2 regions of the Micromonospora sp. WMMD558 genome follow, and region 1 is predicted to be linked to the other one. Evidence: riboswitches for the same ligand, from Rfam matches in the RefSeq annotation. Region 1 holds a riboswitch; the other holds the start of a gene.

Region 1 (15,062 bases):
GCCCGGGTCGAGCTACGGGCCGGCGACGACCGGGCCGCCGAGGCCGTCCTGCCCGACTGGTCGGCCCCGGAGGCGGACGGCTGGCCGCTGCCCGTACGCCTGGACGCCGCCGTGCTGGAGGCGGTGCTCGCCGGGCGTACGGGCGACGAGCGGCGGGCCCGGCGGGTGCTGGAGCGGGCCCTCGACCTGGCCGGACCGGAGGGCATCCGCCGGCCGTTCACCCGCGCCGAACCGGGGGTGCGTGACCTGCTCGCGGCGCATCTCGACACGGGGACGGCGCACTGGCCGACGGTGAGCGACCTGGTCCGCGGGGCCGACGAGCCGGTGGAGCGGGCACCGGCCGAGGGCGCCCCGACGGCGCTCGACGAACCCCTCACCGAGCGTGAGCTGACGATCCTGCGGTACCTGCAGAGCATCCTGTCCAACGTGGAGATCGCCGCCGAGCTGTCCCTGTCGGTCAACACGGTCAAGACGCACGTCCGCAACATCTACCGCAAGCTGGACGCCACGCGCCGCCGCGAGGCGGTGCGGCGCGCCCGCGACCTGCGGCTGATCTGACGGGCGCCGGACCGGAACGACGTCCCGCACGTGGTGGTGGCGCGGCGACGTGCGGGACGTGGCGTGGCTGGTCCGCCGGTCACGGGGGCGCGGCGGCGTCGACGGCGGTGAGCAGGTCCGCGAGGTCGTAGCCGCCGCCGAGGCGGACGTCGTTCACGAACAGCGTCGGGGCGGCGGCCACGCCGCTGTGGATGCCGCCGACGAAGTCGCGCCGTACGCGGTCGGCGTGGGCCCGGCGGCCCACCTCGGCGCCGATGTCGTCCGCGGGCAGCCCGATCTGCTCGACGCCGAGCGACAGGTGCACCGGGTCGAGTTGGTCCTGGTGCTCGAAGAGCCAGTCGTGCAGGTCCCAGAACCGCCCGCGCTCGGCGGCGGCCTCGCTCGCCTCGGCGGCGCTCTCCGCGTACGGGTGCACGTTGGCGATGGGGAAGTGCCGGTAGACCAGCCGTACCGTGTCGGCGCGCTGGCGGAGCAGTTCGGCCAGGTTCGGGTACGCGGCCCCGCTGAACCGGCACTGGAAGTCCGCGTACTCGACGATCGTCACCGGGGCGTCCGCCGGTCCCCGGACGTGGTCGGTCTCGGTCACGGGTGTGCGCAGGCGGGCGGTGATCTGAAGCGGCGTGTTCATCGCGCCACCCCCCGCCGATCCGAGCGACGGCGGTGTACCCGCAGGGTCGACCCGGGTGCGGCGCACCCGGGTCGGAGCCCGTTCGGATCAGTCATGACTCCCACGCTCGCCCGGATCGGGGTGAAGGTGGCTCACCCGGGCCGGGTGGTTCACCGCCGTCCGGCCCGGGGCGCCGGGGTGGCGTCACCGCAGTACCGGGGCCACCGCGACGTGGTTCTGGACCTCCCGGACGCCGGGCGCCGACCAGACGACCCGCTCCACCTCGGCCCGCTCCGGCATGGAGTGGACCAGTCCGCCGAGCACGACGGTGTCGCCGTGTACGCGGACCGTGATCCGCTCCGCCTCGGTGGCCCGGTTGCGGGCGAGCGCGTCGGCGATCGCCTCGGCGAGCCGGTGCCCGTCGGCGCGGGCGGCCGGGCGGACGGAGAGACCGTTGCTCACTGCGCGGACGCCGGCCAGCCGGGCGACGGCGCGTTCGGCGGCCCGGCGCTGGTACTCCCAGTCGACCTCGCCGTGCAGCGTGACCGAGCCCCGCGACACGCTCACGTCGATCCGCTCGACCGGGACGAAAGCGTCCCACTCCAGAGCGTGCGTGACCGCGGCGGCGAGGTCCGGATCGGGGCGCTCGGCGCCGGTGCCGATCTGCACGGTGAGGTCGTTGGCGACGGCCCGGACGCGGGGCACCCGGTGTGCGGCGCGTTCGGCCGCCCACTTGCGGGCGTAGCTGTCGACCCGGCCGGTCAGGGTGACCACACCCTCGGACACGGTCACGCCGATCTCGTTCGGCTGAACCCGGGGCTCGAAGGTCAGCTCGTCGAGCACGGCGGCCTGGATGTCCTGGTCGATGCGGCTCACGGTCACGACAGTCATCGCTGGCTCCTTCCTCGGTGGCAGGCGCGCGCCCGTCCGGAACGATCCTGTCCGGCCCGGGGGTGAGGCGCCGTCACCCGGGACGGATGACAACCCCTGGGAGCGCTTCCATAGATGTGTGTGATCGGCTAGGGTAAGTGTGTTCCTTCGGGTGCGGGAGCCGTCTCCCCGAGCGCGCCGGAGCCGGGGCAGCTCCGGTCGGAGCACAACATCCGCCCCCGGACGCGCGTCAACCCGCCCGCCGGGGCGTCCCCCTCCCGGGAAGGAACCGCAGCATGCGCAAGGGTCTCGCCGGCGCGGTCGTGGCCACCCTGGCCGCCGCCGTGGCCGTGGTGGCGGTGCCGTTCACCGCCGCCGGAGCGCCACCCTCCGAGGCGTACGCCTGGAAGAACGTCCGGATCGACGGGGGCGGCTTCGTCCCCGGCATCGTCTTCAACCCCACCGAGAAGGACCTGATCTACGCCCGGACCGACATCGGCGGGCTGTACCGCTGGGAACAGGCCACCGGGTCCTGGACGCCGCTGCTGGACTGGGTCGGCGCCGACCGGTGGGGCTGGAACGGTGTGGTCAGCGTCGCGACCGACCCGGTGCAGACCAACCGGGTGTACGCGGCCGTCGGCATGTACACCAACAGCTGGGACCCGAACAACGGCGCGATCCTGCGCTCCACCGACAAGGGCGCCACCTGGCAGGCGTTCGAGCTGCCGTTCAAGAACGGCGGCAACATGCCCGGCCGGGGCATGGGGGAGCGGCTGGCCGTCGACCCCAACCGGAACAGCGTCGTCTACTACGCCGCCGAGGGCGGGAACGGGCTGTGGCGCAGCACCGACCACGGCGCGACCTGGGCGAAGGTGACCAGCTTCCCCAACGCCGGCAACTACGTCGCCGACCCAACGACACCAGCGGCTACCAGAGCCAGAACCAGGGTCTGACCTGGGTCGCCTTCGACCGGGCCACGGGCACGTCGGGGGCTGCCACGCGGACCGTCTACGTCGGTGTGGCGGACAAGGAGAACCCGGTCTACCGCAGCACCGACGGCGGCACGACCTGGGAGCGGATCCCCGGCCAACCGACCGGGTACCTCGCCCACAAGGGCGTGGTGGACCACACCGGCGGCCACCTCTACATCGCGACCAGCGACACCGGCGGCCCGTACGACGGCGGTAAGGGTGACGTCTGGAAGTTCACCCGGTCCACCGGCGTCTGGACCCGGATCAGCCCGGTCCCCTCGACCAGCGCCGACGACTACTTCGGCTACAGCGGCCTCACCATCGACCGGAAGAACCCGAACACGCTGCTGGTCGCGACCCAGATCTCCTGGTGGCCGGACGCGGTCTTCTGGCGCAGCACCGACGGGGGCGCCACCTGGAGCCGGATCTGGGACTGGAGCAGTTACCCCAACCGGGCCAGGAAGTACACGATGGACATCAGCTCGGTGCCGTGGCTGACCTTCGGGGCGAACCCGTCGCCACCGGAGGAGGCGCCGAAGCTGGGCTGGATGAACGAGTCGGTGGAGATCGACCCGCACGACTCCGACCGGTTCCTGTACGGCACCGGCGCCACCATCTACGGCAGCACCGACCTCACCAAGTGGGACACCGGCGGCACCTTCACCATCCGGCCGATGGTCAAGGGGCTGGAGGAGACCGCCGTGCTCGACCTGGTCAGCCCGCCCTCCGGCGCACCGCTGGTCAGCGCGTTGGGCGACATCGGCGGCTTCCGGCACACCAACCTCGACGTGGTGCCGTCGACGATGTTCACCCAGCCGGTCTTCACCAGCACCACCAGCCTGGACTACGCGGAGGCCAACCCCTCGGTCATGGTCCGGGCGGGCAACTTCACCGACGCCGACCGCCCGAACGACAGCCATGTCGCCTTCTCCACCGACGGCGGGGCGAACTGGTTCCAGGGCGGCGAGCCGGGCGGCGTCAACAACGGCGGCACGGTCGCCGCGGCGGCCGACGGCAGCCGGTTCGTCTGGGCGCCGGGGGACGCCGGCCAGCAGGTCGTCCACACGGTCGGCTTCGGCGCCTCCTGGACGCCGTCCACGGGCGTGCCGGTGAACGCGACCGTCGAGTCCGACCGGGTGAACCCGAACAGGTTCTACGCCGTCAAGGACGGCCGGCTGTACACGAGCACCAACGGCGGGGCCAGCTTCACCGCGTCGGCGGCGAGCGGACTCCCGACGGGCAACGTCAAGCGCAAGGCCGTACCCGGCCGGGAGGGCGAGCTGTGGCTGGCCGGTGCGGGCGGCCTGTGGCGCTCCACCGACTCGGGCGCCAGCTTCACCAGGCTGGCCGGTGTGTCCACCTCGATCAACGTCGGCTTCGGCCGGGCGGCGCCGGGCCGTACCCACCCGGCCGTCTTCCTGATCGGCACGGTGGACGGGCAGCACGGCGTCTTCCGGTCCGACGACACCGGCGCGAGCTGGGTACGGATCAACGACGACAGGCACCAGTACGGCAACGCGGGCGAGGCGCTCACCGGTGACCCCCGGGTCCACGGCCGCGTGTACCTCGGCACCAACGGCCGCGGCATCCTGGTCGCCGACCGGCTCGGCGGCACCCCGACGCCGACGCCGACCAGCCCCACCCCGACGCCGACGGGCCCGACCCCGACGCCGACGGGCCCGACCCCGACGCCGACGGGCCCGACCCCGACGCCGACCGGCCCCACCCCGACGCCGACCGGCCCCAGCCCGAGCCCGACGCCGACGACGCCTCCGCCGGGCGTGTGCTCCGCCACGTACCGGATCACCGGCTCCTGGTCCGGCGGCTTCCAGGGCGAGGTGGTGGTCCGCAACGCGGGCACGTCGGCGATCGCCGGCTGGACCGTCGGGTGGACCTTCCCGAACGGTCAACGGATCACCCAGCTCTGGGGCGGCACCCACACCCAGTCCGGAGCGACGGTCTCGGTCCGGGACGCCGGCTGGAACGGAAACCTGGGCCCGGGCGCCACCAGCACCGTGGGCTTCCTGGCGAGCTGGACGACGACGAACAACCCCCCGTCGTCACCGACCTGCACCGCCCGCTGACCGCCGTCGATCCGGCGCCTCCCGGCGAGGGGCAGCGCGGGCCCCGGACGACGGCGTCGTCCGGGGCCCGTCCGGTGCGTTCTGCTCAGCCGTCCAGGTTAGCGGGGGAACTGGGCCGGTCCACGTCGACGAACTCGATGTCGTCGACCGACCGGTCCGAGCGGCTGCCCACCGCGCGCGCCGCGGTGCCGGCGGCCCAGCCGATCGCCGCACCGACCAGGGCGGCGCTGATCAGCAGGGTCCACGGCAGCGCCGGCCGCCGGCCGGCGAGGGCGTCGAAGGCCAGGGTGGCCCGACGCCGGGCCTCCTCGGCCGCCGCGCCGACCAGGTCGCTGGCGTCGTCGGCCAGGTCGGTGCCGCCCCGGCGGGCGGAACGGGCGGTGTCACGGACGCTGTCCCCCGCGGAGCTGACCGCCGAGACCAGGTGCTGCCACGCCTGATCCGCGATCCGCTCCGGCCTGCCACGGCGGTCCAGCAGCTTGGTTCCGAACATGTCTACCTCCTCGGGGTGCCGAAGCCGGCGGCCACTTCGGACTCGGCGTCTCTCCGGCGTGTCACGGTCCTCCTGGTCCGGCATTGCCCCGGGACGGGATGCCGCAAACCGGGGGTCAGCGCAGGGTGACCACCGCCGCCGTCACACCGCGCGCGAAGTCGTCGTCGTCGTCATCGTCGTCGTCCCCGCCGCCGCCGAAGCCGCAGGCCAGCATGAGGGCGAGCAGCGCGCCGACCCCGGCCAGCGCGGCAAGTCTCCGGATCATCGATCGTCCTCTCCGTCGCGGTACCGTCCTGCCCGCCGATGCTAGGCACACGAAACAACCCGGCCGAGTCGTCCACGCGCAACTTCCCGGAAGTAGTGGCATCACCGGCCCTCGGAGGGGACAGCGTCCCGGATGTTGTCCGGATCTTGGCGGGCGACACGCGGCCCTCTGACGCCCGGCGGGCGCCGTCGCAGGGTGGCGGACCGCAGGTCACGGGTGGTGGGCGCCGGGTGGCGGGCACGCCCGGGAGGTCGGGTTGCGGCCGGAGTGGCCGAAGCCCGCTACCCTGGTTCGGCGGCCGTCAGCGACGGTTGATTGTTGGGAAACAGAAGGTGAAATGTCCGGATATAGGCGGCTTGGTGCCCCGGACCACAAGAATTGCTCATCCCGAGGGGTGGCGACCGAGGGCGTCGGAGGAATACTCTCGGTCGCGGCCCGCGTACTGATGAGGCGCCCGTCGGACGGGCGAGTGGAGGTGCTCGCGTGAGCCTGTCGATCGTGAAGTCGGTGCAGTCCGGGGGTGTCGTCGAGATCGCGCCGCGCGGCGAGATCGACGTCGACACCGCGTACGAGGTGCGCGAGGCGATCGCCGAGGTGCTGGCCAAGGGGCGTCCCGCCCGCATCGAGCTGAACATGCGGCTGGTGACCTTCATCGACTCGGTCGGTATCAGCGCGATGGTCGCCGGCTTCCAGACCGCCGAGGTGAGCGGCGTCAAGCTCGTGGTCACCGAGCCGAGCCGGTTCGTGCACCGGCAGCTCTGGGTGACCGGCCTGCTCGGGCTCTTCGGCGCCCCCGAGCCCTACTACGCGGGCACCCCGGCCCCGGAGGTCCTCCCCGGCGCCTGAGCGAGTGTCCGTCCGGTGTCCGTCCGGGCCGAGCCCGCCGCGCGGAAGCGAGGGCCGTTCAGGCCGGGCCGAGCCCGCCGCGGAAGCGAGGATCGAGCCCGCCGCGGAAGCGAGGATCGAGCCCGCTGCGGAAGCGAGGGCCGAGCCCGGTGAGGAAACGAGGGCCGGTCAGTCCGGGTCGAGCCCGGTGAGGTCGATGTCGTGCACCTCGGTGACCGCCCGGACCGCCGTCACCGACGCGTACCCCTCGGCGAGCAGCGCCACGTCGGTGCCGGTCTGCGCCGCCTCGCCCGGCTCCTCCAGCGCCGTCCGTACGAAGCCGTGCCCCGCTTCGGCCACCGTCATCTGCACCTGACCGAAACTGGCCAGCCGGCCCCGGCGTACGCCCCGCAGCCGGGCGAGCGGCACGTCCGGGGCGTTCACGTTGAGTACGCTCTCCACCGGCCCGGCCGTCAGCCGGGGCAGCAGGTCCAGGGCCACGTGCGCGGCCGTCGACCAGTGCCGCTCGGCGTCCCGGACCCGGGCGGCCGCCGCCACCGCCGCGCCGCCGCTGACGGCGGTGGCCTCGCCGGCGGAGAGCACGTCCAGGGACACGGCCATCGCCCGGCAGCCGTTGGCGGCGGCGGTGAACGCGGCACCCACCGTGCCGGAGTGCAGCACGGCGCGGCCGGCGTTGGCGCCCCGGTTCACGCCGGAGAGCACGACCGACGGCGGCGGCCCGAACGCCCCGTGCACCGCGATCAGCGCGATGAAGCCGGGCGAGCCACCCACCCCGTACGCCGGCACCCCGTCCAGCCCGGGCAGCGGATGCACATCGACCACCACGTGACCGTCCCGCTCCACGGCGGTCATCGCCGCGCTCGTGCCGCTCGCCTCCTCGCGGGGCGCGGCGACCACGACGTCCAGGCCCCGGTCGACCGCGGCCCGGGCCAGTGCCGCGATGCCGGGTGCGGCGATCCCGTCGTCGTTGGTGATGAGCACCCGCACGGTCATCGCTCGGCCGCCCGGTCCGCCAGCTCGTCCGGGGTCGTACGCTCCTGCTGGCGGCTGCCCGCCGGCACCAGCCGGACCCGCTCCACCAGCCCCCGGATCGAGTCGAGCCGGCCGGTGCCGAGCCCGTGCCGGGTCACGTTCAGCGCCCCCGCCGCGGCCCCGGTGCGGACCGCCGTCCGGATGTCGCCACCCCGGGCCACCACGGCGGCCACCCCGGCGGTCATCGAGTCGCCCGCCCCGCGCGGGTCGGCGGCCTGGAGGCGGGGCATCTCCACCTCGAACACCTCGCCGTCGACCAGGGCGAGTGCCGGCTCGGCGGCGCGGCTCACCACCACGTTCTCCGCGCCGCCCGCGTGCAGGTCGTACATCGCCCGCGCGAGCTGGTCCTCGTCGTCGCCGGCGGCCCGGCCGTCGGCGATCAGCTCCTCGTGGCTCACCTTGAGGAAGAAGACGCCGCTGTCCAGCACGGCGGCCAGGTGCTCGCCGGCCAGGTCGACGACCACCTTGCCGCCGTTGGCCCGCAGGTCGGCCGTGAAGCGCCGGTAGAGCTCGGCTGGGACGAGGTGCGGTTGGTGAGGTCCGCTCAGGACGCTGACCGGCGCGCGCAGCCCCTCGCCGAGGGCCAGGTTGTACAGCTCGTCCAGCTCGTGCCGGCCGAGCGCCTCACCCGGTACGTCCACGACCTCCCGGCGGGCGCCCTCGCGGCGGTCGTGCACGTACCCGCCGTTCCCGCCGGAGTCGCGGACCACCGTCTTGAGGTCGACCCCCTCGCTGACCAGCAGCGGCTCCAGCACCTGGCCGACCTCACCGCCGAGCGCCGTGCAGAGCACCACGTCGACCCCGAGCGAAATGATCATGCGCGCCTGCCAGACACCCTGGCCACCCGGGTGCAGGTGCAGCTCGGGGGCCTCGCTCGGTTGGTCGACCGTGACCGTGAGCCGCGGCGTCGGCGCGAAGACCATCACGTGCTCGTTCACCGGCATCGCCTCCCACCCGGGTCGTCGTCCACCACGGACCGTCGTACCCCATCAGCCGACCGTAGTCGGGCGGGTGGGTGAATTCCGGGTGTCCCCAAGGTGTCGGGTCGGACGTTGCCAGCACCCGTGCGGGTGGGCGACGATCTGGCGAGGCGACGACGGTGGGGAGACGGCGTGCTCAGGCGAGGATCCTTCAGCTACACCGTCCAGGCTCGCTGTTCACCGGCGGTCGCCGCCGAGGTGCTCGCCGACCCGGTCCGGCAGGTGGACCTGCACCCGTTGATCGTGCGGGTCCGGCGGCTCCGGCCGCGTTCCGGCGCCCACGCCAGCTACGCGATCACCGACCGGCTCGCGGTCGGGCCGGTGCGCCTGCCGGTCACCTACCGGGCCGACGTGCTGGTCGCCACCGCCGACGAGGTGGTGACCGTCGCCCGGCAGTGGCCGGCGACGACCGTCCGTAACCGCACCCGGCTGGAGGCCGAGCCGGACGGTGTCCGCATCGACGTGGAGATCACCCTCGCCGCGCCGGCGCCACTGTTCGGGTACGCCTTCGCGCAGGCCCGGTCGGCCCACCTCGGCCTCGCCAGCCGGCTCGGGGCGATGCTGGACGCCGGTCCGCCGGCCGCCTGAACGACGGCGGCCCGGGCCCTCCGTTGTCGGGAGGGCACCGGGCCGAGCGGCGTCAGTACACGGACAGGTGCACGTGGTTGGTGTGGTCGCTGGACGGGTCGCCGCCCGCCCCGCTGTACGACCTCCACCCGCTGCTGGGCAGCCAGATCTGCCGGTACCAGATCACGTAGAGCACGGCGAGTCGGTCGGCGTTCTTGACGAAGAACGCCGACAGGTTGTTGCCGTACGTCCGGTCGCCGCCGGTGGCGTCGCCGCCGAAGCCGTTCTGCTGGGCGGCGAAGTCGCAGGCCCGGCCCTTCGGGTGCTCACCCGACCCGCCGGAGCGGTAGCAGGAGACGTAGCGGGTGAACCCGGCCGCCTTGGCCTGGTTGAGCGCGTGGAGCGTGCGCGGGGTGATGCAGCCGTTCGCGGGCGTCGGGTCGTTGACGCTGCACGACTCCGACGGCCAGGAGCCGTCCGAGTTACGCGGGGCGGGTGCGGCCGTCCGGGACGCGCTCCGGCTGGCGGCGGGTGCCTCGGCCCGGGAGTTCGCGACGGTCAGCGCCTTCTCGGCCTGCTGCTTGCGCTTGGCCATCACCGCCTGCTGCTTGCGCTGCTCGGTGATCTCCACCTCCACCGCGAGCTTGGCCTTGCTGACCTGCTCACGGGTCTCCAGCAGCTCGCGCAGGGCCTGGTCCTCGTTGGCGGCCACCGCGTCGAGCGCGGCGGCCCGGTCCATGAAGCCCTCCGGCGAGGTGCTGTTGAGCAGCGCCGACGCGGTGCCGAGCCGCCCCGTGCGGTAGGCGAGGCCGGCGATCTGGCCGACCCGGGAGGTCCGCTCGGTGAGCTGGGTCTCGGTGGTCTTGAGCTGCTCGGCGAGCTGCTGCTGGCGCTTGACCGAGGTGTCCAGGGCCCGCTTCGCGTCCAGGAAGCCCTTGCTGGCCGCCTCGAGCTGGGCGCGCAGGGCGGGGGTGCCGCCTTCCGGGTCGCCGGGTGCGGCGGCCTGGCGGGCCGGGGGAGCGGCCGCCGCGGGGGCGACCGGCGTGGCGGCGAGACCGAGGGTGAGCGCCGCGCTGAGCAGGGCCGCCACGCGGGCGGCGCGTCGTCGTACGGGTGCCACTTCTGGCATCTGTCCACATGTCCTTCCGTCAGCCGCCGACCGGGTTAGCTGACGGGTTCGGGACGGAAGATCCCTACCGCTCGACGCGGATGCACCCCCGGTACCTGGTTCCCCGGCTCGCCCTGCGGGCGATTAGGCGGCGGCCACCGCCGGCACCGGTGCGTGCCGCCTGGCGGAGGCCGGAACAGAGCCTACCGGGACGGTTGGGGCAGGTGCAGCGGATGTGACTGACGGTGTCCGTGTGGTCACCGCCTAATCCGACATCAATGGACAATAGCCGCTCAGATCACGGATGTGTCCGTTACCACTCAACCGCCCCGCAGCTCCCAGGGGCCGCACCGGGCTCGATCTGCAACGTCGCGTGCTCGATGCGGAACTCGTCCCGCAGGGCCGTCCGCGCGGCGGCGAGGACCGTGCCGACCTCGGCACCGGGTGCCAGGGTGAGGTGCGCGGACGCCACCTCCATCCCGGAGGTGAGGGTCCAGACGTGCAGGTCGTGCACCTCGGTGACGCCCGGGACGGCGACCAGCCGGTCGTGCACGGCGGTGACCTGGAGGTGCTCCGGGGCGGCCTGGACGAGGATGCGCAGCGCCGCCCGCCCGAGCCGCCAGGTGCGCGGCAGGATGAACGCGCCGATGGCGACCGCGACCAGCGGGTCGGCCCACCACCAGTCGGTGGCGGCGATCAGCAGGGCGGCGCCGATGACGCCGAGCGAACCGAGCAGGTCGCCCAGCACCTCGAGGTAGGCGCCCTCCACGTTGATGCTCTCCCGGGCGCCGGACCGCAGCAGGGCGAAGGCGCCCACGTTGGCGAGCAGGCCGAGGACGGCCACCGCGAGCATCGGACCGGTCTGCACCTCCGGCGGGTCGCCGAAGCGCCGGACGGCTTCGACCAGCACGAAGATCGCGACACCGGAGAGCAGCACGGCGTTGGCGAGCGCGGCCAGCACCTCCAGCCGGTAGAGGCCGAAGGTGCGCTGCGGGTCGCCGGTGGTCCGGCGCGTGGCGGTGAGCGCGGCCAGGGCCATGCCGATGCCGAGCACGTCCGTGAACATGTGTCCGGCGTCGCTGAGCAGGGCCAGCGAGCCGGTGCGGAACGCGGCCACGGCCTCCACCACCATCAGGGTGGCGAGCAGGGCGAAGGCCGCCCAGAGGCGTCCGCGGTGCCGTTGCGCCGCGTTTGCGACCGACCCGTGGTGGTGGTCATGACCTGCGCCCACGCGGACACCTTCCGTCACCCGTCCGGACCCGCGTCCAATCTATGCTCACATCGCTATGTATGCAACTGAGATCGGCCACCCGATCCTCAGCCGGTCGGGTCGACCGTCGTGAGCCGCTGCGTGGCCCGGGACAGCGCCACGTACAGGGTCCGTACGCCCGACGCCGCGTCGGCCCGGATCTCGCTCGGAGCGACCAGCACCACCCCGTCGTACTCCATGCCCTTCGCCTCCAGGCTCGTCACCACCTGCAGGCGCGGCGCGCCCAGCCCGCCCAGCCACCCGGCGACCTCGTCGCGGCGCGGCACCGGCGTGATCACCCCGACCGTCCCCGCGACCTCGGCGAGCAGCGCACTGGCCGCCTCCACCACCGACGTCTCCAGCTCGGCCGGCGGCACGACCAGCTCCACCGGGTCGACGCCGGTCGACCGTACGGCGGTGGGCAGCGGCAGGTCGGGGTCGAGCCGCCGGATCTCCGCCGCCGCCACGGCGAAGATCTCGGCCGAGTTGCGGTAGTTGGTGGTGAGCGTGAAGTGCTGCCGGCGGCGGCGGCCGAGGGCCTGGTCGCGGGCCCGCACCAGCTCGTCCGGGTCGCCGGTCCACGCCGTCTGCGCCGGGTCGCCCACCACCGTCCACGACGCGAGTCGCCCGCGCCGACCGATCATGCGCCACTGCATCGGCGAGACGTCCTGCGACTCGTCAACCACGACGTGGGCGTACTCGCGGTAGTCCTCCGGGCGCTGGCGGGCCGCCTCCCGGGCGGCGCGCTGCCGCTCCGTGAACGTGCTCAGCTCGCGTACCCCGCCCGCCAGCTGGAACGGGTCCCGCTTCGGCCGGGCCGGCTTCATCGGCTTGCCGAGCAGGGCGTCCAGCTCGTCCAGCAGCGCGACGTCGGCGATGGTCAGCCCCTGGTGGTCCAACGTCCGGTACGCGTCGGTGAGCAGCCGGATCTCCCGGCCGGAGAGCACCCCGCCCGCGTACCGGCGCAGCCGGTCCGGGCGGGCCAGCCACCCGAGCACGTGGCGCGGATGCAGGCGGGGCCACCACGCCTTGAGGAACTCGCGGAACTCCGGCCGCTCGGCGATCTCGTCCTCGAACGCGCGCTGCTCCGGCAGGCGCGGGACGCCCAGCCGCCGGGCCTGCGCCCAGAGCGCGGCGAAGACGCCGTCGAAGCCGGCCCGGCGGACCTCGTTACGCCGCGCGCCGCGCGGCAACGCCCGGTCCCGGATCGCGTCCAGCTCGCGTCGGTCGATCCGCAGCAGCTCACCCCGGTAGAGCAGGCGCAGCTCGCCGGGACCGCCCGGCACCGCGTCACGTGCGGCCCGCTCCAGCACCCGCCGCATCCGCAGTGAGCCCTTCACCGCCGCCACCTCCGGCGGGTCGGTGCGGGTCGCGCGCATCCCGGGGAAGAGCGCGCCGAGCGAGGCCAGCGTGGCGGTGTCCTCGCCCAGCGAGGGCAGCACCGAGGCGATGTACTCGACGAAGACCGCCGACGGCCCGACCACCAGGATGCCGCCGCCGGCGTACCGGCTGCGGTCGGCGTAGAGCAGGTACGCCGCCCGGTGCAGGGCGACCGCCGTCTTGCCGGTCCCCGGACCGCCGGAGACGATCGTGACCCCCGAACCGGGGGAGCGGATCGCCTCGTCCTGCTCCCGCTGGATGGTGGCGACGATGTCCCGCATGCCGCGCCCGGTCGCCTTGGACAGCGTGGCCAGCAGGGCGCCGTCACCCACCACCGTCATGTCCGGCGGGGCGGCACCCGGGTCGAGCAGGTCGTCCTCGATGCGGGTGACCCGCTCCCCGCTCGACTGGATCATGCGGCGCCGGACGACGTCCAGCGGCTGCGCCGGGGTGGCGCGGTAGAAGGCGGCGGCGGCCGGGGCGCGCCAGTCCACCACCAGGGTGGCGGCGTTCTCGTCGCGGATGCCGAGCCGGCCGACGTGCAGCACCTGCCGGTCGCGCAGGTCGAGCCGGCCGAACACCAGCCCCTCGTGCTCGGCGTCGAACAGGTGCCGACGCTGCGCCGCGTGGAACACCATCGCGTCCCGTTCCACCAGGGCGCCGAAGTTGCCGACCCGGGCCAGCCGGTAGCCCTCCTTCTCCGCGCGGATCGCCGACCGGCGCAGTTCGGCCAGGCGTGCGTACACCCGGTCGAGGTGCCGCTGCTCGACGGCGATCTCCTGTTCCAGCGCGGTCTGGTCGGTCAACGCTCGCTCCTCCTGACGTCGACGGCGAGGGCGGCGCGGTACGCGCGGCCGTACGCCGGCCAACCGCACGAGGGTACGGCCCCGGCGCCACCGGCGGCGCCGGAGGTGCGCGAACGCGCTAGGCGGCCACCGCCGACGGTCCGGCGTCGGCGGCGGCGGAGCGCACGAGCACCCGGCGCAGCACCCCGGCCAGGGCGCCGTTCACCTCGTCGGGGCGCTCCATCATCAGCATGTGCCCCGCACCCGGGCAGACGGTCAGCTCGGTCGCCGGCAGCGCGGCCGCGATCGACTCGGCACACGGCGGCGGGGTCAGCCGGTCCCGGTCCCCGACCAGCGCGGCGGCCGGCAGATGGGCCAGCTCGGCCAGGGTCTCCAGCCGGTGCTGCGCCCCGATCGAGGCCCGGAAGCCGCCGATGGAGCGTAGCGACGCGCGGGCCACCGCGGAGGTGACCAGACGGATGTCGGTCGGGTCGCAGCGGTCACCGAAGAGCATCCAGCGGATGCTGGGCCGCAGCGCGCGCAGCAGCGCCCGGGGCGGACGCCAGGACCCGCACCGGGCCAGGACGCCGGCACCGGTGGTCTCGGCGAGCCGGATCAACCGGGCGATACGGGGTGAGAGGCCGTAGACGGTGTGCGTGTGCCCCTCGGCGGTGGTGGAGACGAAGAGCAGCCCGGCGACGCGGGCGGCGAAGTGCGCGGGGTGGCGGTGCGCGTACTCCATGATCGTCATACCGCCCATCGAGTGGCCGGTCAGCACGACCGGCCCGGCCGGGACCACCGCGTCCAGCACCGCGGCGAGGTCGTCGCCGAGCTGGGCCAGGGTGGCGGTCGGCAGCGGCATGCAGCTGGAACGGCCGTGCCCGCGGGCGTCGTAGGTCACCACGCGCACCGCACCGGCGAAGCGTTCCCGCAGGTCGGCGAGTTGCCGGTGCCAGGCGCGCCCGTCCAGCGTCCAGCCGTGCAGCAGCACCGCCGTCACCTCGGCGTCGGCCGGACCGTCGATCTCCACGTGCAGGCGGACGTCGTCGGGCAGTCGTACCTCCCGTACCTCCGGCATCGCCACCTCCCCCGGGCCGCACCAGTCCGTCACACCGGGGATACCCGGTGGTAACACCGGCTACCCGTCATGACATCACGCCAACCGCGCCCGAAAGAAGATTCGGAACCCGGCCCGCGAACCCCGGCGTACCGGTCAGGCTGACCGGCATGGCAGCAGCGCCGCACCACCCGGGTCGCCGCGCCGGGG
Region 2 (15,062 bases), 2.6 Mb from region 1:
GCGGTCCGGCCGGCGGATCCTCGTCCTCGGCGCGGCCGGCGGCGATCACGAGCAGGGTGCCGTCCGGGGCGACCAGGTCGCCGACGGCGCGGATCGCGGCCGCCCGGATCTCGGGTGGCAGCGCCTGCACCGTCATGCTCTCCACCACCAGGTCGAAGCCGTGCCGCCAGGCCGGGGGAGGGGCGAGCAGGTCGGCGCTTCGGTAGTCGACCGGCGAGCCGGGGTGCCGCTGCCGGGCCGTCTCGACGGCGGTGTGGGAGATGTCGAAACCGATTGTGCGGTAGCCGAGGGTGGCGAGGTGTTCCGCGTCGCGGCCGTAGCCGCAGCCGACCACGACGGCCGGGCCGCCCGGGGACGGCCGGTGCCGGCCGGTCCAGTCGACCAGCAGCCCGTGCGGCGCGTCCCGGTCCCAGGGGACGACGGCGTCGCCGTGTGCCGCCTCGGTGTACAGCCGGTCGAACCAGCCGGTCGGGTCGCCGGCGGCGAGGGATTCCGCCGCCAGCCGGTCCGCCGCGAACCGGTCCGCCGCGCCCTCGTGCGTCACCGGTGGCCTCCCGCGGGATCCGGCACCCCCGCCGGGGCGCGACCGCCGGTCAGCGTAGCGGGCCAGGCGGGTCCGCCGCGCTCCTCCCGCGGGGTTTCGCGACGTGGACCGACTGGGAAGGAGTGTCGCCTAGGTCACGGCCGGAATCACCCGGAGGCCGGGTCGGTTGCGCCGGTTGCGGCGGGTCGAGCGGGGCTCCCGGGCGTTGTCGGGGCCGGCGGCTAGGCTCGCTCCGGCGCGCCGCTTCCGGCCGATGCCCGCCGTCCGCGGCACCACACCGCCGAGACCTGGGAGTACGACCAGTTGACCGCAGAGCCTGAGACCCTGTACGGGGCCGACGACCTCACGCACCTCGAGGGGCTGGACGCTGTCCGCAAGCGTCCCGGCATGTACATCGGCTCGACCGACAGCCGTGGCGTGGGTCACCTCGTCAACGAGATCCTCGACAACTCCACCGACGAGGGCGTCGCCGGTCACGCGACGTCGATCGAGGTCACGCTGCACGCAGACGGTTCGGTCCAGGTCGACGACGACGGTCGGGGCATCCCCACCGACGTGCACGCGAAGTCCGGCATCTCGGGTGTCGAGCTGGTGCTCACCCGGCTGCACGCGGGCGGGAAGTTCGGCGGCTCGGGCTACAAGACGTCGGGCGGCCTGCACGGCGTCGGCGCCTCGGCGGTCAACGCGCTCTCGCGCCGGTTCGACGTGACGGTCCGTCGCGGCGGCAAGGTCCACGCGATGTCGTTCCGGCACGGTGTCCCCGGCGTCTTCGACGGCGACGGGCCGGACGCGCCCTTCACGGCGGGCCCGGGGCTCCAGGTGGTCGGCGGGATGAAGCGCGGCCAGCGCACCGGCACGTCGATCCGCTACTGGCACGACCCGCGCTACTTCGAGACCGGCGCGTCGCTGGACGGCGAGGCCGTGCGGATGAAGCTGCGCAACACGGCGTTCCTGGTGCCCGGCGTCCGCTACCTGCTGCGCGACCAGACCGGGGCGGAGTCGGTCGAGGAGCGGTTCCACTACCCCAACGGGCTGACCGACATGGTGGAGTTCCTCGCCCCGTCCGGCGACCGGCCGGTGTCCGGCACGCTGCTGGTGACGGGTGAGGGGACGTACCGGGAGAACGCGGCCGACGCCAACGGCGTCATGCAGTCCAACGTGCAGCGCCGCGCCGAGGTCGAGGTGGCGTTCCGCTGGGGCACCGGCTACGAGCGCACCGTGGAGTGCTTCACCAACACGATCCGCAACGCGCACGGCGGCACCCACCGGAAGGGCTTCGAGCGGGCGCTGGCGCGCGCCCTCGTCGACGCCGTCCGCAACGCCCGTGGCCTGCTCAAGGCCAAGGAGGAGCCGCCCACCCTGGACGACATCCTCGAGGGCATGACCGCGGTGGTGCACGTGCGGATCCCGGAGCCGCAGTTCACCTCCCAGACCAAGGACGAGCTGTCCACGGCCGGCATCACGAAGGTGCTCCAGGGTCTCGTGGAGCAGCACCTCAAGGCCTGGCTGGAGGACCGGAAGACCAAGGCCGAGGCGCGCACGGTCCTGCAGAAGATCGTCGACGCGGCGCGCGTCCGGCTCACCCAGAAGCAGCAGAAGGACGCGGCCCGCCGCAAGACGGCCCTGGAGGGCGCGTCGATGCCGGCGAAGCTGGTCGACTGCCGTTCGACCGGTGTGGACCGCAGCGAGCTGTTCATCGTCGAGGGGGACAGCGCCCTCGGCACGAGCCGGATGGCCCGCTCGTCGGAGTACCAGGCGTTGCTGCCGATCCGCGGCAAGATCCTCAACGTGCAGAAGGCGAACCTGCAGCAGGTTCTGGACAATGCCGAGTGCGCGGCGATCGTGCAGGTGCTGGGCGCCGGCTCAGGGCGGACGTTCGACCTGTCGGCGTTGCGGTACGGTCGGGTCCTGATCATGGCCGACGCGGACGTGGACGGCGCGCACATCCGTACGCTGCTGATCACGCTCTTCGCCCGGTACATGCGACCGCTGATCGAGGCCGGTCGGCTGTACGCGGCGATGCCGCCCCTGCACAAGATCACCACCAAGGGGCGCAACCCGCAGACGATCTACACGTACACCCAGGCGGAGATGGAGTCGACGGTCCGCCGGCTGGAGAAGGCCGGCAAGCAGGTCGTCACCCCGATCCCGCGGTTCAAGGGCCTCGGTGAGATGGACGCCGACGAACTGTGGGAGACCACGATGAACCCGGCCACCCGGGCGGTCCGCCGGATCACCCTGGAGGACGTCGAGGCGGCCGAGCAGATCCTGGAGCTGCTGATGGGCGAGAAGGTCGAGCCCCGCCGCAACTGGCTGATCGACTCCGCCGACCGGGTCGACCGGGAGGCGATCGACGCATGAGCGGGCACGCCGCGACCGCAGGCACGATCACCGGGACAGTCCGAGGGGAAAGCTGAGTCATGGCACGCCGCAAGGAAACGAAGGTCGACCTCTCCGCGTTCGACCAGGCCGGCGCGCGGGTCTTCGACAACCCGCTGGTCACCGAGGTCTCCGACTCCTACCTGGAGTACGCGTTCTCGGTCATCCACTCCCGCGCCCTGCCGGACGCCCGGGACGGGCTGAAGCCGGTGCACCGGCGCATCCTCTGGTCAATGTACGAGCAGGGCCACCGCCCCGACCGGGGCCACGTCAAGTCGGCCCGGATCGTCGGCGACTGCTTTGTTGCAGGAACGCTGGTCTCGACGCCCGATGGTCTGAGGCCGATCGAGGATGTTGAAATTGGCGACTTCGTGTTGGACGGCGACGGGACCGCCGTCCCCGTGACTGCTGTTTATCAGAACCCGAATTCGGAGTTGGTCCGGGTCACCTGGAGCAACGGCCACACTATGACTGTGACCCCAGGGCAGCGGTTCCGTGTAATCGACGAGGACCTCTCGCTCCGCTGGGTTGAGGCGCGGGAACTTACCGGCCACCTCACCCTGGCCTACGGCAGCCGTCGCGGGACGGCTCTAGCGCCGGGCGGTGACGTCTATGACTACGTCCGCGGACTGGTCGTGGCAGAGGGCTTCGCCGTCGATCGGTCTCGTGAGGTTGACGGCCGCGTACGGCTGCACATGTGCGATGTTGAGCCGCTCGACGTCGCGCATGGTTGGGCGATCGCGAACGGGCTGAACGCCACCCGTGGCAAGCGTGAGCCGGCCAATCCCCGTCACCGGGCTCAACACATCCTCACGTTCGCTCGGCACGAGGGCCTGCTAGCGGCGGGTCAGCCGCTCAGCCACGCCAAGCATGTGCCGAACGACGTCATCGAGAGCCGTTCCGCGTGGGCGCCGTTCCTCGCTGGCTTCTTCGACGGTGACGGCTACGTCCGTAAGCGTTTCCGCGAGATCGTCTTCGTCAGCACCAGCGACATGCTGGTGCGGCAGATCTACTCCATGCTCGCCGATCTGGGTGTACACGGGCATCACTGGACCAGTAGGAGAACCGGGTATGAACCGCTTCTCGGTCTGTCGGTAAGCGGGCGCGATGCTGCTGTCCTCGCCGAGATGCTTCTGCCGTGGGTGCGGGTCGGTTATAAGAACGACGGCCTTCGCCGGGTAATGGAGTTGGCCTACCAGTACGGCGGCAAGCAGGGCAACGATCGGCTGCCATGCCGGCCCGTGATCGGCGAATTCACGGCCGCTCACCGGGGCGGCGGATGGTTCCGGGATGAGGACGGCAACGCTTTCCGAGTGTCGCTGTCGGGTGACGGGGGCAAGGTCCGTTACGGTAAGGACCGCAACGGCGTGCCGCTGTCGGAGCGGTCATTCCCCCTTTGGCGCGCGGAGCGGGATGGCTGGGTTCGCAAACTCCGCCGTGTCGGCTCGCCTCTTGCCGGCCGGCTTGAGGCTCTGTCGGGTCGTTCGTTTCTTCGAGTCGTCTCGGTCGAGGCGGTCGCTGCCGCCACCACTTACGACATTCAGGTCAGCTCAGATGAGCACGCCTTCGTTGCCGAGGGCTACGTCGTCCACAACTGCATGGGTAAGTACCATCCGCACGGCGACACCGCGATCTATGACGCGATGGTCCGGCTCGCCCAAGATTTTTCGCTCAATGTGCCACTCATCGACGGGCATGGAAATTTTGGAAGCCCAGACGATGGACCGGCCGCGGCTCGTTACACCGAGGCCCGGATGTCCCGCGAGGCGATGCACCTCGTCGGCGAGCTCGGCGAGGACACGGTCGACCTGGAGCCCAACTACGACGGCTCGCTGACCCAGCCCACCGTGCTGCCGGCCGCCTTCCCGAACCTGCTGGTCAACGGTGCGTCCGGGATCGCCGTGGGCATGGCGACCAACATGATCCCGCACAACCTCGGCGAGGTCGTCTCGGCCGCCCGCTGGCTGATCAACCACCCGGACGCCACGCTGGACAAGCTCATGGAGTTCGTCCCGGGCCCCGACCTGCCCACCGGCGGGCTGCTGCTGGGCCTCGACGAGGTGCGCCGCGCGTACGAGAGCGGGCGCGGTGTGGTGCGGATGCGCGGCAAGGTGGAGATCGGCCCGGTGGAGGGCAGCCGCGGCCGGCAGGCGATCACCGTGGTCGAGTTGCCGTACGGCGTCGGCGCGGAGAAGGTCATCGCCGCCATCACCAACGAGGTGACGAAGACCAAGCGGCTCACCGGCATCGCCGACGTCAAGGACCTCACCGACCGGGAGAACGGCACCCGCCTGGTCATCGAGTGCAAGGTCGGGGTGAACCCGCAGGCCCTGCTCGCCGACCTGTACCGGCTGACCCCGCTGGAGCAGTCGTTCGGCGTCAACAACCTGGTCCTGGTGGACGGGCAGCCGCAGACGCTGGGTCTGAAGGCGCTGCTGGAGGTCTTCCTGTCCCACCGGTACGAGGTGGTGACGCGGCGCAGCGCGTACCGCAAGCGCAAGCGTGAGGAACGGCTGCACCTGGTCGACGGCCTGCTGATCGCGCTGCTCGACATCGACCGGGTGGTCAAGCTGATCCGGGCCAGCGAGGACGCGCAGGCCGCGAAGGACGGCCTGATGCGGAGGTTCAAGCTGTCCGAGATCCAGGCCACGTACATCCTCGACACGCCGCTGCGCCGGCTCACGAAGTACGACCGGCTGGAGCTGGAGGCCGAGCAGGAGAAGCTGCGCGGCGAGATCGCCGAGCTGGCCCGCATCCTGGACGACCCGAAGGTGCTCCGGAAGGTCGTCTCCGACGAGTTGGCCGCGGTCGGGAAGCAGTTCGCCGCGCCGCGCCGCACCACGCTGGTCGACGGTGACCTGAAGGAGGTGTTGGCGGCGTCCGTGCCGGCCGGCCCGCTGGAGGTCGCCGACGACCCCTGCCAGGTGATCCTGTCGGCGACCGGCCTGGTCGCCCGCACCGCGGCCGAGTCGGAGGAGGCGGCCGAGGGGCGCCGGCGGCACGGCCGGGTGAAGCACGACGCGGTACGCGCCGTCGTCCACTCCACGGCCCGCGGCCGGGTCCTCCTGGTCACCAGCGCCGGCCGGGCCTTCAAGGTGGACGTGCTGCCGCTGCCGGTGCTGCCCGAGCAGTCCGGCACGGTCTCGCTGCGCGGCGGCATGTCCGCCGCCGAGCTGGTGCCGTTGGAGCCGGGGGAGACGGTGGTGGGCCTCGCGCCGCTCGGGTCGACCGCCGACGGGGCGCCGGGGCTGGCGCTGGGCACCCGGCAGGGTGTGGTGAAGGTCTGCGCGCCGGAGTGGCCGGTGCGTTCCGACGAGTTCGAGGTGATCAGCCTGCGGGACGGTGACGAGGTGGTCGGGGCGACCTGGCTGACCGACGGTGCCGAGGCGCTCGCCTTCGTCACGTCGGAGGCGTCGCTGCTGCGGTTCCCGGCCGGGCTGGTCCGTCCACAGGGGATCAAGGGTGGCGGCATGGCCGGCGTCAACCTGCCCGCCGGGGCGCGGGTGGTGTTCTTCGGCGCGGTGCGCACCGACGACCCGACCCACGGCGAGCCGATGGTGGTCACGTCGACCGGCGCCACGGTGAAGGTGACGCCGTTCGCGGCGTACCCCGCGAAGGGGAGGGCGACCGGCGGGGTGCGCGCCCAACGCTTCCTCAAGGGTGAGACCGACGTGGTCGTCGGCTGGGTGGGTCCGCGGCCGGTGGGATCGACGGCGAACGGCGAGCCGGTGGACCTGCCGGCGGCCGACCCGCGCCGCGACGGCAGCGGCTTCGCCGTGATGCTCGGCCCCACCGTGGTCGGCCACCAGGTCGACCGCGACTGACCGCGTACGGACGGACCGTCCTCGTTGATCATGAGGTTAGCGTTATTTCTCCCCGCTAACTTCATGATCGACAGGGGGGTCGGGCGCGGGCGGGCGGTCAGAGTTCGGGTTCGGGGGCTACCCGGGTTTCCGGGGTGGTGTTGCGGAGGCGGGCGACCAGGCGCATGCCGTGGTAGATGAGCAGGGCGGCGCCGGTGCCCAGGGCGATGCCGTTGAAGGACAGGTCGCCCGCGGTGAGGGTGTAGTTGGCGGCGCCGACGATCACCGCGACGGCGGCGGTCATCAGGTTGACCGGATCGTGGAAGTCGACGCGGTTCTCGATCCAGATCCGCGCGCCCAGGATGGCGATCAGCCCGTACAGGGCGGTGGTGGCGCCGCCCAGCACGCCCGCGGGCACGGTCAGGATCAGCGCGCCGAACTTCGGGCTCAGCCCCAGCAGCACCGCCGCCACGCCGGCGACCCAGTACGCGGCCGTCGAGTAGACCCGGGTCGCCGCCATCACGCCGATGTTCTCCGCGTACGTGGTGGTGCCGGAGCCGCCGCCGGAACCGGCGAGCACGGTCGCCAGGCCATCACCGAAAAACGCCCGGCCCATGTCCCGGTCGAGGTTGCGGCCGGTCATCGCCGCGACCGCCTTGACGTGCCCGGCGTTCTCCGCGATCAGCACGAGGATCACCGGGATCACCAGCACGACGGCCCGCAGGCTGAAGCTCGGGGCGTGGAACTCCGGCAGGCCGATCCACGCCGCGTCACGCAGCCCGTCGACGGCCTTCGGGTCGAGGTGCCCGAGCGCGGCGGCCAGCGCCCAGCCGACGGCGACGCCGAGCAGGATGGACAGCCGGGCGAGGAAGCCCCGGAAGGCGACCGTGGCGAGGAGGATCGCCACCAGCGTCACCACGCCGATCAGCGGTTGAGCTTTGACGCCGGTGCCGCTGCCGCCGCCGTCCCAGGCGACCGGCGCGAGGTTCAACCCGATCAGCGCCACGATCGCGCCGGTCACCACCGGGGGCATCAGCGCGTCGATCCACCGGGCGCCGGCGACGTGGACGACCACGCCGACCAGGGCCAGCGCCGCGCCGGCGACCACGATGCCGCCGAGCGCCGGGCCGATGTCCCCACCGGCCTTCGCCGCCAGCACCGGCGCGATGAAGGCGAACGACGAGCCGAGGTACGACGGCAGCCGGTTGCCGGTGATCAGCAGGAACAGCAGCGTGCCCAGCCCGGAGAAGAACAGCGTGGTGGCGGGCGGGAAACCGGTGATCAGCGGCACGGTGAAGGTGGCGCCGAACATGGCCACCACGTGCTGCACGCCGACCCCGGCCGTCCGCGGCCAGGACAGCCGCTCGCCGGGGTGCACCACGTCGCCGGGCCGCACCGACCGGCCGTCACCGTGCACGGACCACGGCGACCAGCGCGAGCGCGCCTCGGTGGGGGACTGGGTCATGGGGGTACCCCTTCGCGTCGTCGTCAGAAGGGGTTGATCGGACCCTGGACGTCGTTTCTAGCACGCCGGCGCGGCGCACCCGCCGCCGACCGGCGCACCTCGTGTCAGGCGACGTTGGTCGGGCGGAACTGGACGCTGACCCGGGGGCCGACCGGGCGCGCCGTCTTCGGGACGGCGTGCTCCCAGGTGCGCTGGCACGAGCCGCCCATCACGACGAGGTCGCCGTGGCCGAGCGGGAACCGCAGGCCCGCGCCGCCGCCACGGGGACGCAGCAGGAGCGCCCGGGGCGAGCCGAAGGAGACGATGGCGACCATCGTGTCGGTGTGGGCGCCCCGGCCGATGGTGTCGCCGTGCCAGGCGACGCTGTCGCGTCCGTCCCGGTAGAGGCACATGCCGGCGGTGACGAACGGCTCGCCCAACTCGGGCGCGTAGTGCCGGGTCAGCGCCTCCCGGGCGGCGGTGAGCACCGGGTGGGGCAGCGGGCGGCCAGCCGCGTACCAGCAGAGCAGGCGCGGGACGTCGACCTCCGCGTCGTACATGGTGCGGCGTTCGGCGCGCCAGGGCACCTCGTGCAGGAGATGGTCGAGCACCTGGTCGGAGCCGCGCACCCAGCCGGGCAGGTGGTCGACCCAGGCACCCCGGGTGAGCCGGTGCCGCGTGACCTGGCCGGCGAGCGGCCCGAGCGTCGGGCCGGCCTCGGCGAGATCCAGCATCGACGGCTGGTAGGCGACGTCCGGCACGGCCCCGAGCCTACCGCATCATCGAACAGGCGTACGACTGGCCTTCGGTGCGGCACGCCGGTCATCGGACCGGCGGGTAAGGTCGCGGAGCGGTGCGGGCCGGCCGTCGGGCCGCCCACGACCCGAGAAGGAGAAGCCTGTGCAGGTGACCCCCACCGACCGGCCGGTACGCGCGGCGAGCCCCGCCGCACCGGGTCCGGGCGGCCGGCTGCCGTCGCTCACCGGGCTGCGGTGGATCGCCGCGCTGCTGGTCTTCGCCTTCCACGCCGCGACGATGGGCATCGTCGCCGAGCCGGCCTACAAGGGGGCCGTCGACCGGTTCTTCTCCCTCGGCCTGTCGGGCGTCCAGTTCTTCTTCATCCTCAGTGGATTCGTGCTGGTGTGGTCGGCCCGCCCCGGTGAGGCGAAGCGCACCTTCCTGCGCCGCCGCGTCGCGAAGATCTACCCGAACCACGTCGTCATGTTCGTGGCGGCGCTGCTGGTCGCGTACGCGTTCACCGACCCGGTCCACCCCCGCGCCGCGCTGGAGAACCTGCTGCTGGTACAGGCGTGGGACCCGACCCCCGGCATCTTCTACAGCGTCAACACGGTCAGCTGGTCGCTCTCCTGCGAGCTGTTCTTCTACGCCTGCCTGCCGTTCGCCCTGCCGCTCATCCACCGCATGCCGGCGGGCGCCCTGTGGGCCGTGGTCGTCGCCGTGCCGCTGCTCATCCTCGCGCTCTGGCCGGCCCAGGCCCTCGTGCCGGAGGAGAGCCGCTGGTGGTTCACGCAGGTCTTCCCGGTGGTGCGCTCGCTGGAGTTCTGGCTCGGCGTGGCCGCCGCGGAACTGCTGCGCCGGGGCCGGTGGCGCGGCCCACGCCTGGGTGTGGCCAGCGTGGTCTTCGTGGTGACCTGGGTGGTGGCGAGCGCGTGGATCCGGGCCGAGCTGTGGGCGGCGCTGCTGTCGATCGCGTACGTCCTGGTCATCACGGCCGCCGCCGACGCGGACGTCCGGGGCCGGCGGACCCTGTGGGCCAGCCGCCCGATGGTCTGGCTCGGGGAGGTCTCGTTCGCCTTCTACCTGGTGCACGTCCTGGTCATGGTGAGCGTGCTCCGGCTCACCGGCCATCACGGCGTCGGGGTTCCCGGCTGGCGGGGGCCGGCCGCGGTGGTGGGCTTCCTGCTGGTCAACCTGGTGCTCGCGGCGCTGCTGCACCGCTACGTGGAGACGCCGATGATGCGGCGGCTCGGCCCACCCCGCCGGCCACGCCCGGCCGCGCCGGACGCCGGCGGCCGGGCGTACGCGGCGGCCGGGCCGGCGGGCCCGGGCGCCGTGCCGTCACCGCGGGTCGCCGAAGCGGACCACCCGAGGGAGTACGCGGGCGACCGCCGCTGACCGTGTCCACGCTGGCCGGTCCGGCGCGTCCCGGCGACGCGACACGCTCGTGACGGGTGCGGTCGGCCGACCGCGACGGTAGCGTGGCATCGTGCTTCCGGTCGCGCTCACCTGTCCGTTGTGGTGGGTCGCGCGCTGGGCCTCCCGGCTGCTCGCCGGTCTCGCGCTGACCGCCGGCCTCAGCGTCGGCGTCGCCGCTCCCGCCCACCCGGTCGGGACGGCCGAGGTGAGGGTGGCGTCGGCGGCCGGTGACTGCGTCGCGTTGCCCGCCCCGGGGGCGACGACCGGCAGCGCGCCGGTGGCGCTCGACGCACCGGCGGCCGGGACCGCGCCGCAAGCCGCGCCGGCCTGGTCGGGGGCGGACGCCGCGCCGCCTGCCGCAGCCGTGCCCGGCGACGTCGAGCGGGTGACGCCGGTGACCACCGGCGAGTGCGGCTCCCTGGCCGGCCGGTTCCCCGCCGGTTCCGGCTCGCGGGCTCCGCCGCGCAACTGATCGACTCCCGGGCCGCGGCCCGCCGCGTGACGCTGGTGGCGCCCGCCTGAGCGGCCCCGTCCGTCGCCGTGTCTCTGCACCTGCCGCCGCCGGTGGTCCGCGCCCAGTTCGGGGCGGACCGGCGTGTGTTGTCCCGTCGCGATCCGTTCCCCGTGAGGTTGCCGACATGAACACCGTCCTCCACGAGTTCCTCATCGACGTGCCCCGGGCGACCGCCATCTGGTCCGCGTTGCTCGTCCTCGCCCTGACCGCGCTCACCGTCGTCGCCGCGCGGCCCGAGCGGGACCAGCCGGCCGAGCCGCCGCCCGTCGACGAGACGGTCGACCTGCGCCGGTACGCCGAGGAGGTGGCGGTGGCGGCTGCCGGCGCGGCCCAGACCGCGCGTCGCCGGCGGGACGCCTGGCGCACGGCGCAGGAGGAGGCCGACCGTGCCTGGCAGGCGTACGACGAAGCCGAGAACGCCGCCCGCCGGCTCACCGCCGCCGCCGCGCTGCCCACCCCGCGCACGTCGCGTACGCCGGCCGAGTACGCGGCGCGGGAGCGGTGGTTGCACCGGGCCGCGGTGGCCGCCCACTGGCGGGGTGACCTGTCCGCCCGGCAGCTCGGCGACGTGTTCGGGCACCGGGACGGCTGGGACGCCCGGCTGCACCCGGTCGACCAGGAGATCGTCTTGACGCGGGCCGTACGCGACGGCAAGCTGGCCGCCTACCGGGCGGCGGCCGCCGCCGAGCGGGCTGCCTGGCGCGACGCGGAGGTGGCCGCCGAGGCGGCCCGTGCGCTCGCCGCCGAGGCGTACGCGGCGGCGGAGAGCCTGCGTCCGGCACTGCGGACGAAGCCTCGGACGGCGTTGACCGGACGGCCGGTCGCCGCCGCACGCTGGCGTCCCGCACGGGTCGGCTGACTTAATTCCGTGAGCCCGGTCACACCGACGTCGAACCGGTCAACATTCGCAGTCCGGTCGATTGTCTCCGCCGCTGCCGGGGTAATGTCCGCCGCTTGTCCCGTTGCCGCCCGGCCGCGTCGTAAGCACCTCGCGTCCCATTGAGTCGCGTCAGTGCGAAACTGCCCGCAAAATTGCTGCCATGATCGAGGTTTACGCAGCTCAGAGCGGGTTGGCAGGCTGGTTGACCGGCCAGTAGTGTCGGCGCGTCCGGTGCGGTAACCGATCGCAAGAGGCGACGCCGCGCCGACCCGCTCAATCGCCGCATGGCGAACCGGGGACCCAATCTGCACCTGGGGTGAATCCGCGATTGTCGCGGTAGGGCGTACTTCCCGCCCGAATCCGTCAGCTAACCCGGTAGGCGGCATCGGAAGGAGTCCCATCCTCGTGCAGTTCGAACCCAACCGTCGGTTCCATCGCCGCCTCCACGGCATCGCGGTGCCCGCGCCCGTCCGGCTCGCCGCCGGGCGCTGACCCACCGCCCTGCCCGGTCCCGCCGGGCTCGTCCCCTCGTGGCCACCTGCCGCCGGACCCGGTCCGGACGGCCGGCCCGCCGCTGCCCGCGGCCGGCCCGGTGCGCCGCCAGCCCCGACAGTCCGTGGAGGAAACCGTGAAGCACCACCTCAAGCGTCAGCTCCGTCGTCTCGCCACCGAGCGTCCGTACCAGGTGGCCGCCGCGTCCGCCGCCGTCCTCGTGCTGGCGACCGGCACCGGTGCCCTGGTCGCCGGCCCCGGCGACGCACCCGCGTCGGCGCAGACCCCGGCCGCCGTGGCCGAGCTGCGTGGCAACACCGCCGCCTCGCGCGGCGAGGCCCGTTCCGTGGCCGTCCCCCCGTCCAGCGCCGCCCCGTCCAGCGCCGCCCCGTCGAGCGCCGCCCCGTCCAGCTCACCGGCCGCGAAGGCCGCCCCCGACCCGGACCTCACCAAGAAGCCCAAGCCCCCGAAGTCCAAGCTTCTGAAGTACGACTACCAGGCTCAGATCAACTTCTACTACTGCGGCCCGGCCGCGGTCCGGAACGCCCTCAGCGCCACCGGCATCGAGCGGTCGCAGGACCACCTCGCCGGTCCGCTGGGCACCGACCAGTTCGGCACCGACTCGGCCGAGGACACCACCCGGGTGCTCAACGCCATGGTGAAGGGTGACCCGTACCGGACCCGCATGATCCCGGGCCGTGCCGCCACCCCGGCGCAGATGGACCGGCTCCAGGCCGACGTCGTCGACGCCATCACCGACGGGCGGGGCGTCGTCGTGAACATCGCCGGCTCCGCCACCGACACCAACGGCGGCTGGCACTCGTTCCCGGGCGGCCACTACATCGCCGTGACCGGGTACGACGACGAGGGCCGCCTGGTGCGGATCGCCGACTCGGCCAACCCCGCGACCGGGTCGTACTGGATGACCACGATCGCTCTGGCGAACTGGGCCGCGACCCGCGGCTACTCCGCCTGACCGACCCGCTCGCACGACGGGCGCCGGACCCATGGGGTCCGGCGCCCGTCGCGCGTTCCGGCTGCCGGCTGCCGGCGGCCCGAGAAGGGCTCACCGCTGCAGCCTCCGCTGCAAGATCCGCGCAACTTCACCGAAGATGCTGCCTCGGTTACGCCCGAGACGGCATCTTCCCCGAAGTTGCGCGGATCTTGTGCTGTCGGCCCGCCGGCGCGTGTCCCTTTTGCAGCACCGGATGTCGCTGGCCGTTGTCGGCGTCCGCGTCACCCTTGTGCGGCCGCACGTCGGACGCACCACGGCGGACTCCCGTCACTTTTTCGACGGCTGTCGAGCTGCCCGCGTAGCTGGGGCAGGGCGATCGCCCCGAGATCGGCCGGTCGTGGACGGGCCGGACCCGGCCGACCGGACCCGGTCGCATGGATGGGCAGCTGGACAGCTCGGCGCGTGCGACAGCGAAGCGAAGCGCCCGCCCCCGGTACCGGGAGCGGGCGGCTTGTGTGTGTCTGCGGTTGGTCAGCCGCGCTCGGCGACCTGCGTGACGAAGGCCCGCCAGGCGGCGGGGGAGAAGGTCAGCGCCGGACCGGCCGGGTCCTTGGAATCCCGGACGCCCACCACACCGGAAAGGTTGTCGGCGACCTCGACACAGGTGCCGCCGTTGGTGGACGAGCGGGAGGACTTCCGCCAGTGAGCGCCTGTCAGCTTGTCCATGTCTTTGCCGCTTCCTTGAGGATGTCGAGTGACTGCCCGAGCGGGAGAGCTTCGCCCCGAACCGCGTCCCACGACAAACCCAGACGAGTAACCGGGTCTGGCAGTCCTTCGGTCTGCGATTTTAGTTGGTGGTCCACGCACCCGGCGCGCGAGCCGTCGGGCAGGTCAGCCAGGATGAACGCCCCAGCAAGTCCTGAGTAGATGCCAGCGGACAACGGTACGACGTGCAACTGAATATGCGGCTGTTCAGCGCACGTAAGCAGGTGTTCGAGTTGCTCGGCCATCACGTCACGGCCGCCGCACGCCCGCCGGACGACCATCTCATCCATCACGACGAAGAGCTGCGGACTCGGGTCGCGGGCGAGGACCGCTTGCCGCTCCATCCGCGCCGCGACGCGCTGGTCGAGCCCTGAGACCGGTACGCGCGCTGCCCGGAACGTCGCGCGAGCGTATCCCTCGGTCTGTAGGAGCCCTGGCACGAAGGCGTGTTCGTACCAGCGCAGCGCCGTCGCTTCCCGCTCGATCTGTATCCACTCGCGTAGCCAGACCGGTGCGGCCTCACCCTTGACCAGCTCATCCCAGAGCGTCGCGAAGTGCCCGCCGGTGTTCAGCGCCTGGTCGACAGCGGTCAAGTAGGGCAGCGTCGGCGGTTTGGTCCCGGTCTCGATCGCGCTGACCTGAGAGTCCGAGCAGAAGACCAGCTCGCCGAGTTGCGCTTGAGTCAGCCCGGCGGCCGTGCGGCGTCGCCTCAGCTCACGGAGCAGGTACTCAGACGGCGAAATTCCCACGGCTTCCATACCCTTCCACGACTCTCCACATCGCTCCGCGCCGGTCCGGATTCGGCCGCTCCGTTCCGTGGTCGGGTGATGACTGTTTCGAGCGTAGGGGGTCACCGTCCAGGGTGGAAGGAGATGCGGCGCGAGCCGGTAGAGGACCCGAACTCGCCGGTGGCGCTGTTGGGGCCGCCCCCTTTAGGCAAGCGACCGGGGCGGCCCCCTTCCAATCCGTGAAGGAGGTTCCGCCGTGCGTCTCCGCTTCTGGCGCTGCAAGCCCACCGTGCCGTCGCTTCCCCGGCGAATCCGGGGCGCGAACCTGCCGGCCGCCCTGTTCGCACCCACCCGGCCGATCCCGACCGTTCAGCCGGGCCGCGCCGGGAGCCTGACCCGGG

What was found. A riboswitch is a leader RNA that binds a small molecule or an ion and turns the genes downstream of it on or off. The one in region 1 is predicted to bind cyclic di-AMP.
Region 2: another riboswitch for cyclic di-AMP. It lies ahead of ACN26Y_RS27085 (C39 family peptidase); the one in region 1 lies ahead of ACN26Y_RS14985 (coiled-coil domain-containing protein).

The regions. Positions count from the first base shown of each region.
Region 1 is NZ_CP186061.1:3,060,241-3,075,302, forward strand. Features, by position in the region: partial or broken gene ACN26Y_RS14930 (LuxR C-terminal-related transcriptional regulator) at 1-558, shown strand, start outside; gene ACN26Y_RS14935 (DsbA family protein) at 638-1,186, opposite strand; gene ACN26Y_RS14940 (BON domain-containing protein) at 1,370-2,056, opposite strand; gene ACN26Y_RS14945 (WD40/YVTN/BNR-like repeat-containing protein) at 2,332-2,988, shown strand; gene ACN26Y_RS14950 (cellulose binding domain-containing protein) at 2,871-5,090, shown strand; gene ACN26Y_RS14955 (hypothetical protein) at 5,176-5,583, opposite strand; gene ACN26Y_RS14960 (hypothetical protein) at 5,699-5,848, opposite strand; gene ACN26Y_RS14965 (STAS domain-containing protein) at 6,332-6,694, shown strand; gene surE (5'/3'-nucleotidase SurE) at 6,863-7,687, opposite strand; gene ACN26Y_RS14975 (1-phosphofructokinase family hexose kinase) at 7,684-8,670, opposite strand; gene ACN26Y_RS14980 (SRPBCC family protein) at 8,839-9,294, shown strand; gene ACN26Y_RS14985 (coiled-coil domain-containing protein) at 9,347-10,393, opposite strand; cyclic di-AMP (ydaO/yuaA leader) riboswitch at 10,411-10,542, opposite strand; gene ACN26Y_RS14990 (cation diffusion facilitator family transporter) at 10,695-11,612, opposite strand; gene ACN26Y_RS14995 (HelD family protein) at 11,699-13,816, opposite strand; gene ACN26Y_RS15000 (alpha/beta fold hydrolase) at 13,935-14,873, opposite strand; gene ACN26Y_RS15005 (carbonic anhydrase) at 15,023-15,062, shown strand, end outside.
Region 2 is NZ_CP186061.1:5,687,506-5,702,567, reverse strand. Features, by position in the region: gene ACN26Y_RS27135 (class I SAM-dependent methyltransferase) at 1-544, opposite strand, end outside; gene ACN26Y_RS27130 (DNA gyrase/topoisomerase IV subunit B) at 848-2,905, shown strand; partial or broken gene ACN26Y_RS27125 (DNA gyrase subunit A) at 2,965-3,222, shown strand; partial or broken gene ACN26Y_RS27120 (LAGLIDADG family homing endonuclease) at 3,391-4,020, shown strand; gene ACN26Y_RS27115 (DNA gyrase/topoisomerase IV subunit A) at 4,051-6,747, shown strand; gene ACN26Y_RS27110 (uracil-xanthine permease family protein) at 6,845-8,191, opposite strand; gene ACN26Y_RS27105 (alpha-ketoglutarate-dependent dioxygenase AlkB) at 8,296-8,904, opposite strand; gene ACN26Y_RS27100 (acyltransferase family protein) at 9,071-10,306, shown strand; gene ACN26Y_RS27095 (hypothetical protein) at 10,398-10,799, shown strand; gene ACN26Y_RS27090 (hypothetical protein) at 10,966-11,700, shown strand; cyclic di-AMP (ydaO/yuaA leader) riboswitch at 11,982-12,118, shown strand; gene ACN26Y_RS27085 (C39 family peptidase) at 12,338-13,189, shown strand; gene ACN26Y_RS27080 (DUF397 domain-containing protein) at 13,700-13,894, opposite strand; gene ACN26Y_RS27075 (helix-turn-helix domain-containing protein) at 13,882-14,691, opposite strand; gene ACN26Y_RS27070 (hypothetical protein) at 14,918-15,062, shown strand, end outside.